DNA from 3 places in the Streptomyces sp. NPDC049813 genome. Region 3 is predicted to be linked to each of the others. Evidence: riboswitches for the same ligand, from Rfam matches in the RefSeq annotation. Region 3 holds a riboswitch; each other region holds the start of a gene.
The links. A riboswitch is a leader RNA that binds a small molecule or an ion and turns the genes downstream of it on or off. The one in region 3 is predicted to bind cobalamin.
Positions count from the first base shown of each region.

Region 1: it holds a riboswitch for cobalamin, as region 3 does, so the genes downstream of both, metE (5-methyltetrahydropteroyltriglutamate--homocysteine S-methyltransferase) here and ACIBW6_RS03515 (energy-coupling factor ABC transporter permease) in region 3, are expected to answer to the same signal.
Region 2: it holds a riboswitch for cobalamin, as region 3 does, so the genes downstream of both, ACIBW6_RS10785 (ribonucleoside-diphosphate reductase subunit alpha) here and ACIBW6_RS03515 (energy-coupling factor ABC transporter permease) in region 3, are expected to answer to the same signal.

Region 1 is NZ_JBITLI010000014.1:73,101-77,671, forward strand. Features, by position in the region: gene ACIBW6_RS26235 (STAS domain-containing protein) at 1-85, shown strand, start outside; gene ACIBW6_RS26240 (metallophosphoesterase) at 201-1,415, shown strand; cobalamin riboswitch at 1,787-2,012, shown strand; gene metE (5-methyltetrahydropteroyltriglutamate--homocysteine S-methyltransferase) at 2,168-4,498, shown strand.
Region 2 is NZ_JBITLI010000004.1:78,612-83,182, forward strand. Features, by position in the region: gene ACIBW6_RS10775 (DUF3311 domain-containing protein) at 131-421, shown strand; gene mctP (monocarboxylate uptake permease MctP) at 418-2,040, shown strand; cobalamin riboswitch at 2,165-2,308, shown strand; gene ACIBW6_RS10785 (ribonucleoside-diphosphate reductase subunit alpha) at 2,432-4,571, shown strand, end outside.
Region 3 is NZ_JBITLI010000001.1:795,194-799,764, forward strand. Features, by position in the region: gene ACIBW6_RS03500 (sensor histidine kinase) at 1-198, opposite strand, end outside; gene ACIBW6_RS03505 (response regulator transcription factor) at 191-892, opposite strand; gene ACIBW6_RS03510 (VOC family protein) at 1,025-1,414, shown strand; cobalamin riboswitch at 1,504-1,690, shown strand; gene ACIBW6_RS03515 (energy-coupling factor ABC transporter permease) at 1,719-2,420, shown strand; gene ACIBW6_RS03520 (energy-coupling factor ABC transporter substrate-binding protein) at 2,417-2,803, shown strand; gene cbiQ (cobalt ECF transporter T component CbiQ) at 2,811-3,560, shown strand; gene ACIBW6_RS03530 (energy-coupling factor ABC transporter ATP-binding protein) at 3,557-4,414, shown strand; gene tsaD (tRNA (adenosine(37)-N6)-threonylcarbamoyltransferase complex transferase subunit TsaD) at 4,566-4,571, shown strand, end outside.

The DNA of each region.
Region 1 (4,571 bases), on a different contig from region 3:
GCGGGTCCTGCGGATGACCGGCCTGGACTGGGCCTTCGACATCTCCCCGGCCCTGCCGTGGGAGATGGCCGCGCGGACGGGGTGACGCGGCCCGTTACGGGGCCCGTGCGGGCCGGGCCTGCCCGTAGGCGCCCTCGGATCGCCGGCGGACGACCGGATAAGGTGCGCGCGACGGCAGCAGTGGTACCAGGAGGGGACGCGTGACCGACACCAGCGAGACCCAGCCCCCCGACAGCCCGGTCCAGGAGACCCTGCCGGGCCTGCTGCGACGGGTGATGCGCTTCATCCCGCTCGTCGCGCCCGTCCTGTTGTGGAGCGTGCCGTGCTGGGTCCTGTTCCACGCCGGTCAGCACTGGTCCACGCCCGTCACGCTGACCGGCACCGTGCTGTGCGGACTCGCCCTGATCACCATGCCGTTCGCCATGATGCGCGGCCACGGCCGGCGCCAGCAGGACCGGGCGGCGATCGTCGGGGACACGCTGCTCGGCGTGGGCTGGGTGGTGTTCACCTGGTCCGTCGTCCTCGGCGTCCTGTTGCGGCTCGCCCTGGCCGTGGGCGGCGTCGGGACGGGCCAGGACCGGGCCCGCGCCGTGACATGGGCGATCCTCGGTGTGGCGGCCGTGCTGCTCGTCTGGGGGTACGCCGAGGCCCGCCGGGTGCCGCGGGTGCGCCACCTGGAGGTGCGGCTGCCGCGCCTGGGAGCCGGGTTGGACGGCACGCGCGTCGCCCTGATCACGGACACGCACTACGGCCCGCTCGACCGCGCCCGCTGGTCCGCGCGGGTCTGCGAGCGGGTGAACTCCCTGGAGGCCGACCTGGTCTGCCACACCGGCGACATCGCCGACGGTACGGCCGGCCGCCGCCGCCCCCAGGCCGCCCCGCTCGGGACCGTCCGGGCCTCCCGGGCCCGGGTCTACGTCACCGGCAACCACGAGTACTACAGCGAGGCCCAGGGCTGGGTCGACCTCATGGACGAGCTGGGCTGGGAGCCGCTGCGCAACCGCCATCTGCTGCTGGAACGCGGTGGTGACACCCTCGTGGTCGCCGGTGTGGACGACGTCACCGCCGAGTCGTCCGGGCTGGCCGGACACGGCGCGCATCTGGCCGGGGCCCTGCAAGGCGCCGATCCCGAGCTGCCCGTGCTGCTCCTGGCGCACCAGCCCACGTTCGTCGACCGGGCCGCAGCCGGTGGCGTCGATCTCCAGCTGTCCGGCCACACGCACGGCGGCCAGATCTGGCCCTTCCACTACCTGGTCCGCCTCGACCAGCCGGCTCTCGCGGGCCTCAGCCGGCACGGCGCCCGCACCCTCCTCTACACCAGCCGCGGCACCGGTTTCTGGGGTCCGCCGTTCCGCGTCTTCGCACCCAGCGAGATCACTCTGCTCGTGCTCCGCTCACCGCAGCGGTCCGGCTGAGCCGCTCACGGTCGTCCCGCACGGTTCCGGCCCCGCGACGGGCCGGGCCCGGCCTCCCCGTTCCGCCACCCCGCCTCGGGATCAGCGCTGAGCCCGACCCGGCCGGTCCGCCTTCTCCTGCGCGTCGAGCAGTTCCTCTCCTTGTTCGAGCCCCCAGCTCCCGAGTGCCGCCAACGTGCCCTCGACCAGACTGCGTCCCCCTCCGGGTTTCATCCCGGCGCGGCGGTGCCGGGCGTGCCCGCGCTGCCCGTGTCCGGGGCGGAGTGACGGGGTGCCGGCTGCGGTCCGTCCGGAAGCAGCGGCGTCCCTTGCGTGGCTCATCTCACAATCCGGATCCTGGACGGTGCGGGTGTCGGCCGGCGCCGCCTCGTAGGGTGGCGTCCGCAGTCGGTTCGTCCTGTCCGCCAGGCAGGGCGTCGCAAGAGGGAACCCGGTGGGAATCCGGGACTGCCCCGCAGCGGTGAGCGAGAACGACCGCCGTCATACGCACTGGCCCCCGAGACAGGGGGCTGGGAAGCGACGGCCAGTAGGTGTCCCGTCCGGTCCGGACGGACGTGCTCGCGAGTCCGAAGACCTGCCGACTGCCCGTGTGCGTACGACGCGTACGCGGACATCCCGGTGACCTCGTGGGCGGGTCGGCGTACACATGCGGCGGACGACCGTGCCTCGGCGCGGGCAGCCCGCGGTGTGTGACTCCTTCGTGCGTGCGGGTCCCCGGGATCCCAGGGATACGTCTCTCGAAGGAGATCTCCGTGACCACGAAGACCGCCGCTGCCGCCGCGACGGCGCGGGCCACCGTGTACGGCTACCCCCGCCAGGGCCACGACCGCGAGCTGAAGAAGGCGATCGAGGGGTACTGGAAGGGCCGCGTGAGCGCCGCCGCCCTCCGCTCCACCGCCGCGGACCTGCGCCGCACGAACTGGCGGGAACTCGCCGCCGCGGGCCTCGGTGAGGTGCCCACCGGCGACTTCTCGTACTACGACCACGTCCTGGACACGAGCGTCATGGTCGGGGCCGTCCCGGCGCGGCACCGCGAGGCCGTCGACGCGGACGCCCTCGACGGGTACTTCGCCATGGCCCGCGGCACCCAGGACGTCGCGCCGCTGGAGATGACCAAGTGGTTCGACACCAACTACCACTATCTGGTGCCGGAGTTGGGGCCGGACACGGTGTTCACCGCCGACTCCGCCAAGCAGGTCACGGAGCTGGCGGAGGCCCTCACCTTGGGGCTGGCCGCCCGCCCCGTCCTCGTCGGTCCGGTGACCTACCTCCTGCTCGCCAAGCCCGCGCCCGGTGTCGCCGCCGGCTTCGATCCGCTGACCCTGCTGGACCGGCTGCTGCCGGTGTACGCCGAGGTGCTGGCCGACCTCCGCGCGGCGGGCGCCGAATGGGTGCAGCTCGACGAGCCCGCCCTGGTCCAGGACCGCACCCCGGCGGAGCTGAACGCCGCCGCCCGCGCCTACCGCGACCTCGGCGCCCGCACCGACCGGCCCAAACTGCTGGTGGCCTCCTACTTCGACCGGCTCGGCGCGGCCCTGCCGGTGCTGGCCAAGGCGCCGGTCGACGGCCTCGCCCTCGACTTCACGGGCGCCGCCGCCGCGAACCTGGACGCCCTGGCGGCCATCGGCGGGCTGCCCGGAAAGCGACTGGTCGCCGGGGTCGTCGACGGCCGCAACGTGTGGGTCGACGACCTCGCCGGGTCCCTGGCCACGCTCGGCACCCTGCTCGGCCTCGCGGACCGCGTCGACGTCGCGGCGTCCTGCTCGCTGCTGCACGTCCCGCTGGACACGGCGCCGGAACGCGACATCGACCCGCAGATCCTGCGGTGGCTCGCCTTCGCCCGGCAGAAGACCGCCGAAGTGGCCACCCTCGCCCGGGGGCTCGCCCAGGGCACGGACAGCATCAGGGCGGAACTGGCCGCCAACAAGGCGGATCTGGCCTCGCGGGCCGCCTCTCCCCTCACCCGCGATCCGGCCGTCCGGGCCCGCGCGGCGGCGGTGACGGACGCGGACGGCCGCCGCGCGCAGCCGTACGCCGAGCGGGCCGCCGCCCAGCGCGCCCACCTCGCGCTGCCGCTGCTGCCGACCACCACCATCGGCTCGTTCCCGCAGACCGCCGAAGTGCGGTCCGCCCGGGCCGGCCTGCGGGCCGGACGCCTGGACACCGCGGACTACGAGGCACGCATCAGGGACGAGATCCGCGACGTCGTCTCCTTCCAGGAGAAGACGGGCCTCGACGTCCTCGTGCACGGCGAGCCCGAACGCGACGACATGGTCCAGTACTTCGCGGAGCAGCTCACCGGATACCTCGCGACGCGGCACGGCTGGGTCCAGTCGTACGGCACGCGCTACGTCCGCCCGCCGGTCCTGGCCGGGGACGTCTCCCGGCCGGAGCCGATGACGGTGCGCTGGACGACGTACGCCCAGTCGCTCACGGACCGGCCGGTCAAGGGCATGCTCACCGGGCCGGTGACCATGCTCGCCTGGTCCTTCGTCCGCGACGACCAGCCGCTCGGCGACACCGCACGGCAGGTCGCCCTCGCCCTGCGCGACGAGGTCACCGACCTGGAGACGAGCGGCACGTCGGTCATCCAGGTCGACGAGCCAGCGCTGCGTGAGACGCTTCCGCTGCGCGCCGCCGACCGCGCCGCGTATCTCGCCTGGGCCACGGAGGCGTTCCGCCTCACCACCGCGGGCGTGCGGGCCCGGACGCAGATCCACACGCACATGTGTTACGCGGAGTTCGGGGACATCGTCCAGGCCATCGACGATCTCGACGCCGACGTCATCAGCCTGGAAGCGGCCCGCTCCCACATGCAGGTCGCCCATGAGCTGGCGGAGCACGGCTATCCGCGTGCGGCAGGGCCGGGTGTCTACGACATCCACTCCCCCCGCGTCCCCGGCGTGGCGGAGGCATCCGCCCTGCTGCGCACGGGACTTGAGGCCATCCCGGCCGAGCGGTTGTGGGTCAACCCCGACTGCGGCCTGAAGACCCGCGGCTGGCCCGAGACCCGTATCTCCCTGGAGAACCTCGTGGCGGCTGCGCGTGCCGTCCGCGCCGAGCTGGGCGCGGCCAGGGCCTGACGGCGGCACGGGAACGCGTCGGGCCGGGGTGCCTGCCGCCCCGGCCCGACGCGTCGTATCACACGGCGGGGTG
Region 2 (4,571 bases), on a different contig from region 3:
GCCGGGGAACGACAACCGGAAGAGGCTCGTCCGTTATCCGGACAGGGGTTCCATAGATCAAGACTCTCGCCTAGATTTCCCGCACGTTAAACGTGAGATAAGTGGGACCAGCGAGGGGACGGAACCCGACATGCCCGATGCGCCAAAAGGTGCGCCACGCGCGCAAGAAGTGGGGAGACCGGTGGTGACACCGGTCCGCGTCGTGATCGGGCTCTGCCTGGTCGCTCCGTTCGTGGCGATGCTCTGGGTCGGCTCCTACGCCAAGATCGACCCGACCTTCATCGGCATCCCGTTCTTCTACTGGTACCAGATGCTCTGGGTGCTCGTCTCGACCGGACTGACGATGATCGCGTACAAGCTGTGGCAGCGTGACCAGCGCGGCCGCAAGGCCGCCGCGACGACTCCGGGGAGCCCGCGATGAACGGTGGCGTCAACGGTGTCGCGCTCACCGTCTTCATCTTCTTCTTCCTGGCCGTCACGGTCATGGGCTTCCTCGCCGCGCGCTGGCGCCGCTCCGAGAGCGACTCGCTCGACGAATGGGGCCTGGGCGGCCGCTCGTTCGGCACCTGGATCACCTGGTTCCTGCTCGGCGGCGACCTCTACACGGCGTACACCTTCGTCGCCGTCCCCGCGGCGATCTACGCGGCGGGCGCGTCCGGCTTCTTCGCCGTGCCCTACACGATCCTGGTCTACCCGCTGATCTTCACGTTCCTGCCGCGCCTGTGGTCGGTCTCGCACAAGCACGGGTACGTGACCACGTCCGACTTCGTGCGCGGCCGCTTCGGCTCGAAGGGCCTGTCGCTGGCCGTCGCGATCACCGGCATCCTCGCCACGATGCCCTACATCGCACTCCAGCTGGTCGGCATCCAGGCCGTGCTCGACGTGATGGGCGTCGGCGGCGGCGAGAACACCAACTGGTTCGTCAAGGACCTGCCGCTGCTCATCGCCTTCGGCGTGCTCGCGGCCTACACCTACTCCTCGGGCCTGCGGGCCCCGGCGCTGATCGCGTTCGTCAAGGACGGCCTGATCTACCTCGTCATCCTGGTCGCCATCATCTACATCCCGATCAAGCTCGGCGGCTTCGACGACATCTTCGCCGCGGCCGGCAAGAAGTTCGAGCAGCTGAATCCGAAGACCGGGCAACCGATCGGCGCCCTCGCGCCCGGTGAGGCGGGCCACTGGACCTACGCGACCCTGGCGCTCGGCTCGGCGCTCGCGCTGTTCATGTACCCGCACTCGATCACGGCGACCCTGTCGTCCAAGAGCCGCAACGTGATCCGCCGCAACACCACGATCCTGCCGCTCTACTCGCTCATGCTGGGCCTGCTGGCGCTGCTCGGGTTCATGGCGATCGCGGCCGGGATCAAGGTGCAGAACGGCCAGCTGGCGATCCCGCAGCTCTTCGAGGACATGTTCCCCGACTGGTTCACGGGGGTCGCGTTCGCGGCCATCGGCATCGGCGCGCTGGTCCCGGCGGCGATCATGTCCATCGCCGCGGCGAACCTCTTCACGCGCAACATCTACAAGGACTTCATCAAGCCCGACGCGACCCCGGCGCAGGAGACCAAGGTCTCCAAGCTCGTCTCGCTGCTGGTGAAGGTCGGCGCGCTCGTCTTCGTCCTCACCATGGACAAGACCGTCGCCATCAACTTCCAGCTGCTCGGCGGCATCTGGATCCTGCAGTCCATGCCCGCCCTGGTCGGCGGCCTGTTCACCCGCTGGTTCCACCGGTGGGCGCTGCTCGCCGGCTGGGCGGTCGGCATGGTCTACGGCACGCTCGCCGCGTACGGGGTGGCCTCGCCCACCCAGGCGCACTTCGGCGGCTCCTCAAAGGAGATCCCCGGCATCGGGGAGATCGGCTACATCGGTCTGACGGCGTTCGTGATGAACGTGGTCGTGACCGTGGTCCTCACCTTCGTCCTGAACGCCGTGAAGGCCCCTGCGGGCGTCGACGAGACGTCCCCCGGGGACTACACCGCCGACGCCGGCGACGAGGGCGTACAGCAGGACCTGCCCGTCGTCGGGGCGGGCGGTCACTAGCCGCGGGCATGCTCGACCGACGGGCCCCTCCCACGCGGGAGGGGCCCGTCCTCGTGTTCCGGGCACCCCGGCGGGGAGGCGCTCGCGACACCGCGCCGACACAAGATATGGGGCTGCCGCGAACACCCAGCACAACATGTATGCTCGCTCTCGCTGCAGCCGCAGGGGAATCCGGTGCAAATCCGGAACTGTCCCGCAACGGTGAACGTACGCACCCATAAGGGTGTTCGCGTGAGTCCGACGACCTGTCGCAGCCCACCCGGACCGTCCGGCCCAGGTGGACAGACGTCCGGGCCTCGCGGAATGGGCCGGTGACGAAGGCGCCCCCCTGTATGCGCGCCCGAGCCACTCCTCCCCGCAGGCCTCGAGCCGAGCGAGGGAGAGCCCCCACGTGACCATCGCGCCGCCCGCCGAACCGGTTGCCGCCGCACCGGACGACGCTCCGGGCACCGCCCTGCTGCGCACCCTGACCGAGCTGACCGCCGATCTCCCCGGCACCGACGCCGGCCGGGTCGCCGCCGCCGCGCTGCGCGGCCGCAGTGCCCGCGCCGACGCGGCCGAGCTGCGCGAACTCGCCACCGAGGCCGCGGCCGGGCTGATCTCCGACGACCCGGTCTACTCCCGGCTCGCCGCCCGGCTGCTCACGCTCTCCATCGCCGCGGAGGCCGCCTCGCAGGGCGTCACCTCCTTCACCGGCTCCGTCGCGGCCGGCCACCGCGAGGGGCTGATCGCCGACCGCACCGCCGCGTTCGTGCGCACCCACGCGGCCCGGCTCGACGCGCTCGTCGACCCCGCGGCCGACGACCGGTTCGGCTACTTCGGCCTGCGCACGCTGCACAGCCGCTACCTGCTGCGCCACCCGATCACCCGGCACGTCATCGAGACCCCGCAGCACTTCATGCTGCGCGTCGCGGCGGGTCTCGCCGAGGACGACAGCGCCCACGCGCTGGACGAAGTGGCGGCCCTCTACGGCCTGATGAGCCGCCTGGACTACCTGCCCTCCTCCCCCACCCTCTTCAACTCCGGCACCCGCCACCCCCAGATGTCGAGCTGCTACCTGCTCGACTCCCCGCTGGACGAGCTGGACTCGATCTACGACCGCTACCACCAGGTGGCCCGCCTCTCCAAGCACGCCGGTGGCATCGGGCTCTCCTACTCCCGCATCCGCAGCCGGGGTTCGCTGATCCGCGGCACGAACGGGCACTCCAACGGCATCGTGCCGTTCCTGAAGACCCTCGACGCGTCGGTCGCCGCCGTGAACCAGGGCGGGCGGCGCAAGGGCGCGGCCGCGGTCTACCTGGAGACCTGGCACTCCGACATCGAGGAGTTCCTGGAGCTGCGCGACAACACCGGCGAGGACGCGCGGCGCACCCACAACCTGAACCTCGCGCACTGGATCCCCGACGAGTTCATGCGCCGCGTCGCCGACGGCGCCGACTGGTCGCTGTTCTCCCCGGCCGACGTGCCCGAGCTCGTCGACCTGTACGGCGCGGAGTTCGAGGCCGCCTACCGCCGCGCGGAGGCCGACGGCAAGGCCCTGCGGACGATCCCGGCCCGCGACCTGTACGGCCGCATGATGCGCACGCTCGCCCAGACCGGCAACGGCTGGATGACCTTCAAGGACGCCGCCAACCGCACCGCGGAGCCCGGCCACACCGTCCACTCCTCGAACCTGTGCACGGAGATCCTGGAGGTGACGGACGACGGCGAGACGGCCGTCTGCAACCTCGGCTCGGTCAACCTCGGGGCGTTCGTGGCCGACGGCACCATCGACTGGGAGCGACTCGACGAGGCCGTCCGCACCGCCGTCACCTTCCTCGACCGCGTCGTCGACATCAACTTCTACCCGACCGAGCAGGCGGGCCGCTCCAATGCCCGCTGGCGTCCGGTCGGCCTCGGCGCGATGGGCCTCCAAGACGTCTTCTTCAAGCTGCGGCTGCCCTTCGACTCCCCCGCGGCCAAGGCACTGTCCACGCGGATCCAGGAGCGGATCATGCTCGCCGCGTACGAGGCCTCCGCCGACCTCGCCGAGCGCCCCCAAGCGCCTTCGACAAGCTCCGGTGCAGGGGGGACCCCCATCGGCCCGCTGCCCGCCTGGGAGAAGACCCGCACCGCCCGCGGCGTCCTGCACCCCGACCACTACCCCGATGCCCAGGTGACCTGGCCGGAGCGGTGGGCCGCGCTGCGGGAACGTATCGCCGCCGTCGGCATGCGCAACTCGCTGCTGCTCGCCATCGCGCCGACCGCGACGATCGCCTCCATCGCGGGGGTCTACGAGTGCATCGAGCCGCAGGTCTCCAACCTGTTCAAGCGCGAGACGCTGTCCGGCGAGTTCCTCCAGGTCAACGCGTACCTGGTGGAGGACCTGAAGCGGCTCGGCGTGTGGGACGCGCAGACCCGGGAGGCGCTGCGCGAGTCCAACGGCTCGGTGCAGGGCTTCACCTGGGTGCCCGAGGAGATCCGCGCGCTGTACCGCACCGCGTGGGAGCTGCCGCAGCGCGGCCTCATCGACATGGCGGCGGCGCGCACCC
Region 3 (4,571 bases):
CGCCGTCGGCGCGAACGCCCGCACGAACTCGATGACGGGGTTGCTGCGCCACGCCCCCTCTTCATTGGTCTGCAGCCACCCCTGTCGCAGCAGGAACATCCCTACGGCGGCGAGCGCCAAGGCGCCGGCCAGCATGAGGAACCCGGCGTAGCTGAGGGTGAGCTTGAGGCGGACGCTCGGCCCAGGCGGCCTATCCACGATCGGCTACCTCGTCCCCGTCTGGGGCTTGCGGCTGCGCGTCGATGCGATAGCCGACACCGGGGACCGTGGCGATGATCCACGGCGCACCGAGGCGCTTGCGCAGCGCGGAGACAGTGATCCGGACGGCATTGGTGAAGGGGTCCGCGTTCTCGTCCCACGCGCGCTCCAGCAGCTCCTCGGCGCTGACGACGCCGCCCTCGGCGGCGATGAGGACCTCGAGCACGGCGAACTGCTTGCGCGTCAGCGCGACGTACCGGCCGTCCCGGTGGACCTCGCGCCGGAACGGGTCCAGCCGCAGCCCGGCGATCTCCCGGACCGGGGGCCGGCTGTAGGCACGCCTGCGGTCGAGCGCGCGGAGCCTCAGGACGAGTTCCCGCAGTTCGAACGGTTTCGTGAGGTAGTCGTCGGCCCCGAGATGGAAACCGGACGCCTTGTCGTCGAGCCGGTCGGCCGCGGTCAGCATGAGGATCGGCATGCCGCTGCCGGAGGCGACGATGCGACGGGCGACCTCGTCACCGGACGGGCCGGGGATGTCGCGGTCGAGGACGGCGATGTCGTACCTGTTGACGCCCAGCATCTCCAGCGCCGTGTCACCGTCCCCCGCGAGATCGGCCGCGATCGCCTCCAGCCGCAGACCGTCGCGGATGGCTTCCGCCATATAGGGCTCGTCCTCGACGATCAGCACACGCATGGTCTCGATGGTACGAGTGGGCACATATCGTCCGCGTATCGAGAACCGCGTACGCGGACGACAGGGCTGTGCGGGCTGATGCCTCCGGCGGGCGGCCTACGCTGAACTCCGTCCGTACGAGCGGGGGGAAGCATGACAAGTAGGTTCACCGAGCTGACCGTTGACTGCCATGACCCGGAGCGCCTCGCGGCGTTCTGGTGCGAGGTCCTGGACTTCACGGTGATCGACCGGGGTGAGGGCAAGGTCGAGATCGGCTCCTGGGTCCCGACCGTCGAGGACGTGCGGGCCCGCCAGATGCCGCCCACCCTCGTCTTCATCCGCGTGCCCGAGGGCAAGACCGCCAAGAACCGGCTGCACCTCGATGTCAGCCCGATCGACGGCAGTACGCAGGACGAGGTGACCAGGCTGCTCGGCCTCGGCGCGACCCGGACGGACGTGGGTCAGGGCTCGGCCCGGAACTGGGTGGTCATGGCCGACCCGGAGGGCAACGAGTTCGACGTCCTGCGCACGCTGGCGCCGTAGGACCGGGACGGCCCCCTGACCGGCCTTCAGAACGTGCGGGGCGCAGGTCCCCGCGCGGGGTCGCTGTTGTCATGCGCGATACCTGGGCATTACTGTCCCCTTGCCTTGGTGTACGGGAAATCCGGTGTGGAACCGGTGCGGCCCTCGCCACTGTGATCGGGAAGTCCGGCTCCAGCCCTTCAGTGGGCGGCCACTGGGTCCTCGGACCTGGGAAGGCGGAGATCCGGGCAGTGTCACCCGTCAGCCAGGAGACCGGCCAGGGCGTTTCAACCATCCACGAGGTGCTGGAAAGGTCCGTTCAGCCATGCACATAGCCGAGGGTTTCCTGCCCCCTGCGCACGCGGTCGCCTGGGGCGTCGCGGCCGCGCCGTTCGTCGTCCACGGGGTCCGCTCACTGACCCGGGAGGTGAGGCAGAACCCGGAGAGCACGCTGCTGCTCGGCGCGTCCGGCGCCTTCACCTTCGTCCTGTCCGCACTCAAGCTGCCCTCCGTCACCGGGAGTTGCTCGCACCCCACCGGCACCGGACTCGGGGCCATCCTGTTCCGGCCGCCGATCATGACGGTCCTCGGGACGATCACCCTGCTGTTCCAGGCGCTCCTGCTGGCCCATGGCGGACTCACCACCCTGGGCGCCAACGCGTTCTCCATGGCGATCGTCGGGCCGTGGGCCGGCTACGGCAGCTACCGGCTGTTGCGCCGCTACGGCGTGCCGCTGATGGTCACCGTCTTCTTCGGGGCGTTCGTCGCGGACCTGTCGACCTACTGCGTCACGAGCGTGCAACTCGCCCTGGCCTTCCCCGACCCGAGCAGCGGATTCCTGGGCGCGCTCGGCAAGTTCGGGTCGATCTTCGCGGTCACGCAGATCCCGCTGGCCGTCAGCGAGGGGCTGCTCACCGTGCTCGTGATGCGGCTGCTCGTCCAGTCCAGCAAGGGCGAACTGACCCGCCTCGGCGTCCTCGTCACCGGCGCCCGCCCGGCCACCGCTCCCGAGGCGGTGGCCCGGTGAAGCGGAACACGAAGATCAACCTCCTGCTCCTGATCGTGGTGGCCGCGCTCGCCGTCCTGCCGCTCGCACTGGGTCTCGGCGACCACAAGAAGGAGCCCTTCGCCGGGGCCGACGCCGAGGCGGAGACGGCCATCACCGAGATCGAGCCGGACTACGAGCCGTGGTTCTCCCCGCTCTACGAGCCCCCGTCGGGGGAGATCGAGTCCGCCCTCTTCGCCCTCCAGGCGGCCCTGGGGGCAGGCGTGCTCGCGTACTACTTCGGGCTGCGCCGCGGACGCAGGCAGGGCGAGCGGCGCGCGACGGAAGGCGTCACGGCGGGCACCGCGAACGGTGACCCGGCCGAGGGGACAGCGGCCGCCACCGCGGCCGGGGACCGGAACTGAACCTCTCGTGCTGCCGATCGACGTGGCGGCGCACAGCAGTCGCTGGCGCCGCCGCCACCCCCTGGAAAAAGCCGTCCTCGGCCTCGGACTCACCGCGCTCGCCGTCACCCTGCCACCGTGGCCGGGGGCCGTCCTCGTCCTCGTCGCGGCCCTCGCGCTGCTGCTGGGCCCGGCCGGCGTGGCCGCCCGCAAGGTGTGGCGGGCCTGGCGCGTCCCGCTGGGTTTCTGCCTCACCGGCGCCGCCACCCTGACCGTGCGGATCGGCGGCCCGGGGGCGTTCGTCGCGCTCGCCCCGCACGGGTGGGAGCGCGCGGCGGACGTCCTGCTGCGTTCCTGCGCCGCCTCGCTGGGGGTGCTGTTGTTCGCCTTCACCACCCCCGTGACCGACGTCCTGACCTGGCTGTCGCGGCTGGGCGTGCCCGCGCCGGTCGTGGACGTGGCGCTGGTGATGTACCGGATGATCTTCCTGCTGCTCGCGTCGGTCCGCAGCATCCGCGAGGCCCAGGCCGCGCGGCTCGGCCACGCCACCCGCGCGGCCGCCTTCCGCTCCCTGGCGGGGCTGGGCGGCGTCGCCTTCGTCAAGGCGTTCGACCGTGCGGGACGCATGCAGCAGGGCCTTGCGGGCCGCGGCTACGACGGCACCCTGCGCGTGCTGACCGCCGACACCCCTGTCTCCCCCCGCTTCGTGGCCGGGGCGCTGGGACTGCTCACCGCGCTGGCGGTCCTCACGTACGTACTCGAAAGGCTGCTCCGATGAACGATGACGCCCTGGTGGCCTTGCGCGGGGCGTCGTACGCCTACGAGGACGGTCCCCTCGTGCTCAGCGACCTCGACTTCGCGATCCGTCCCGGACGCGCCCTGGCCCTCCTCGGCAGGAACGGCAGCGGCAAGACCACCCTGATGCGGCTGCTGAGCGGAGGGCTGCGTCCCCGGACCGGGCACCTCGCTCTCGACGGAGTGCCGGTGACCTACGACCGGGCCGGCCTGACCCGCCTGCGGACCACGGTGCAGCTGGTGTTGCAGGACCCGGACGATCAGCTCTTCGCGGCCTCGGTCGCGGAGGACGTCTCCTTCGGGCCGGTCAACCTGGGGCTGCCCCGCGACGAGGTCGCCGGGCGCGTCGCGTGGGCGCTGGCCGCGCTCGCCATCAGCGACCTCGCGGACCGGCCCACCCACCTGCTCTCCTTCGGCCAGCGCAAGCGGGCCGCCATCGCGGGAGCCGTCGCCCTGCGCCCCCGTGTCCTGATCCTCGACGAGCCCACGGCCGGCCTCGACCCCGAAGGGCAGGAGCGTCTGCTGGACACCCTCGCCGGGCTCCGCGCGGACGGCACCACCGTCGTGATGGCCACCCACGACGTGGACCTGGCGCTGCGCTGGGCCGACGACGTCGCCCTGCTCACCCCGTCCGGCCCGCACCTGGGCCCGGCCGCCGCCACGCTCGCCCGCGCGGACCTCCTCGCGCAGGCGGGACTCCGGCCCGCCTGGGGGATCGCCGCCGGGCGGCTCCTGCGCGCACAGCGGCTGATCGAGGACGACGCGCGGGGGCCACGCACGGCGGCGGAACTCGACGCGTACGCCGCGGCCTTACGAGGCGGGGAGGCCGCCGGCTGAGCGGGTCCCCGGGCCGCGCCGTACGCGACGCGACTCCGCCCGCGCCTGGCCGAAGCCGGGCCGCCTCCGGGGGCGGTCCGCCGCACTCGCTTGTTGCACATATATTGCAACTGCGGAGTATGTGCAGAAGGAGGCCGTGGTGAGCGGACCGGTGGTG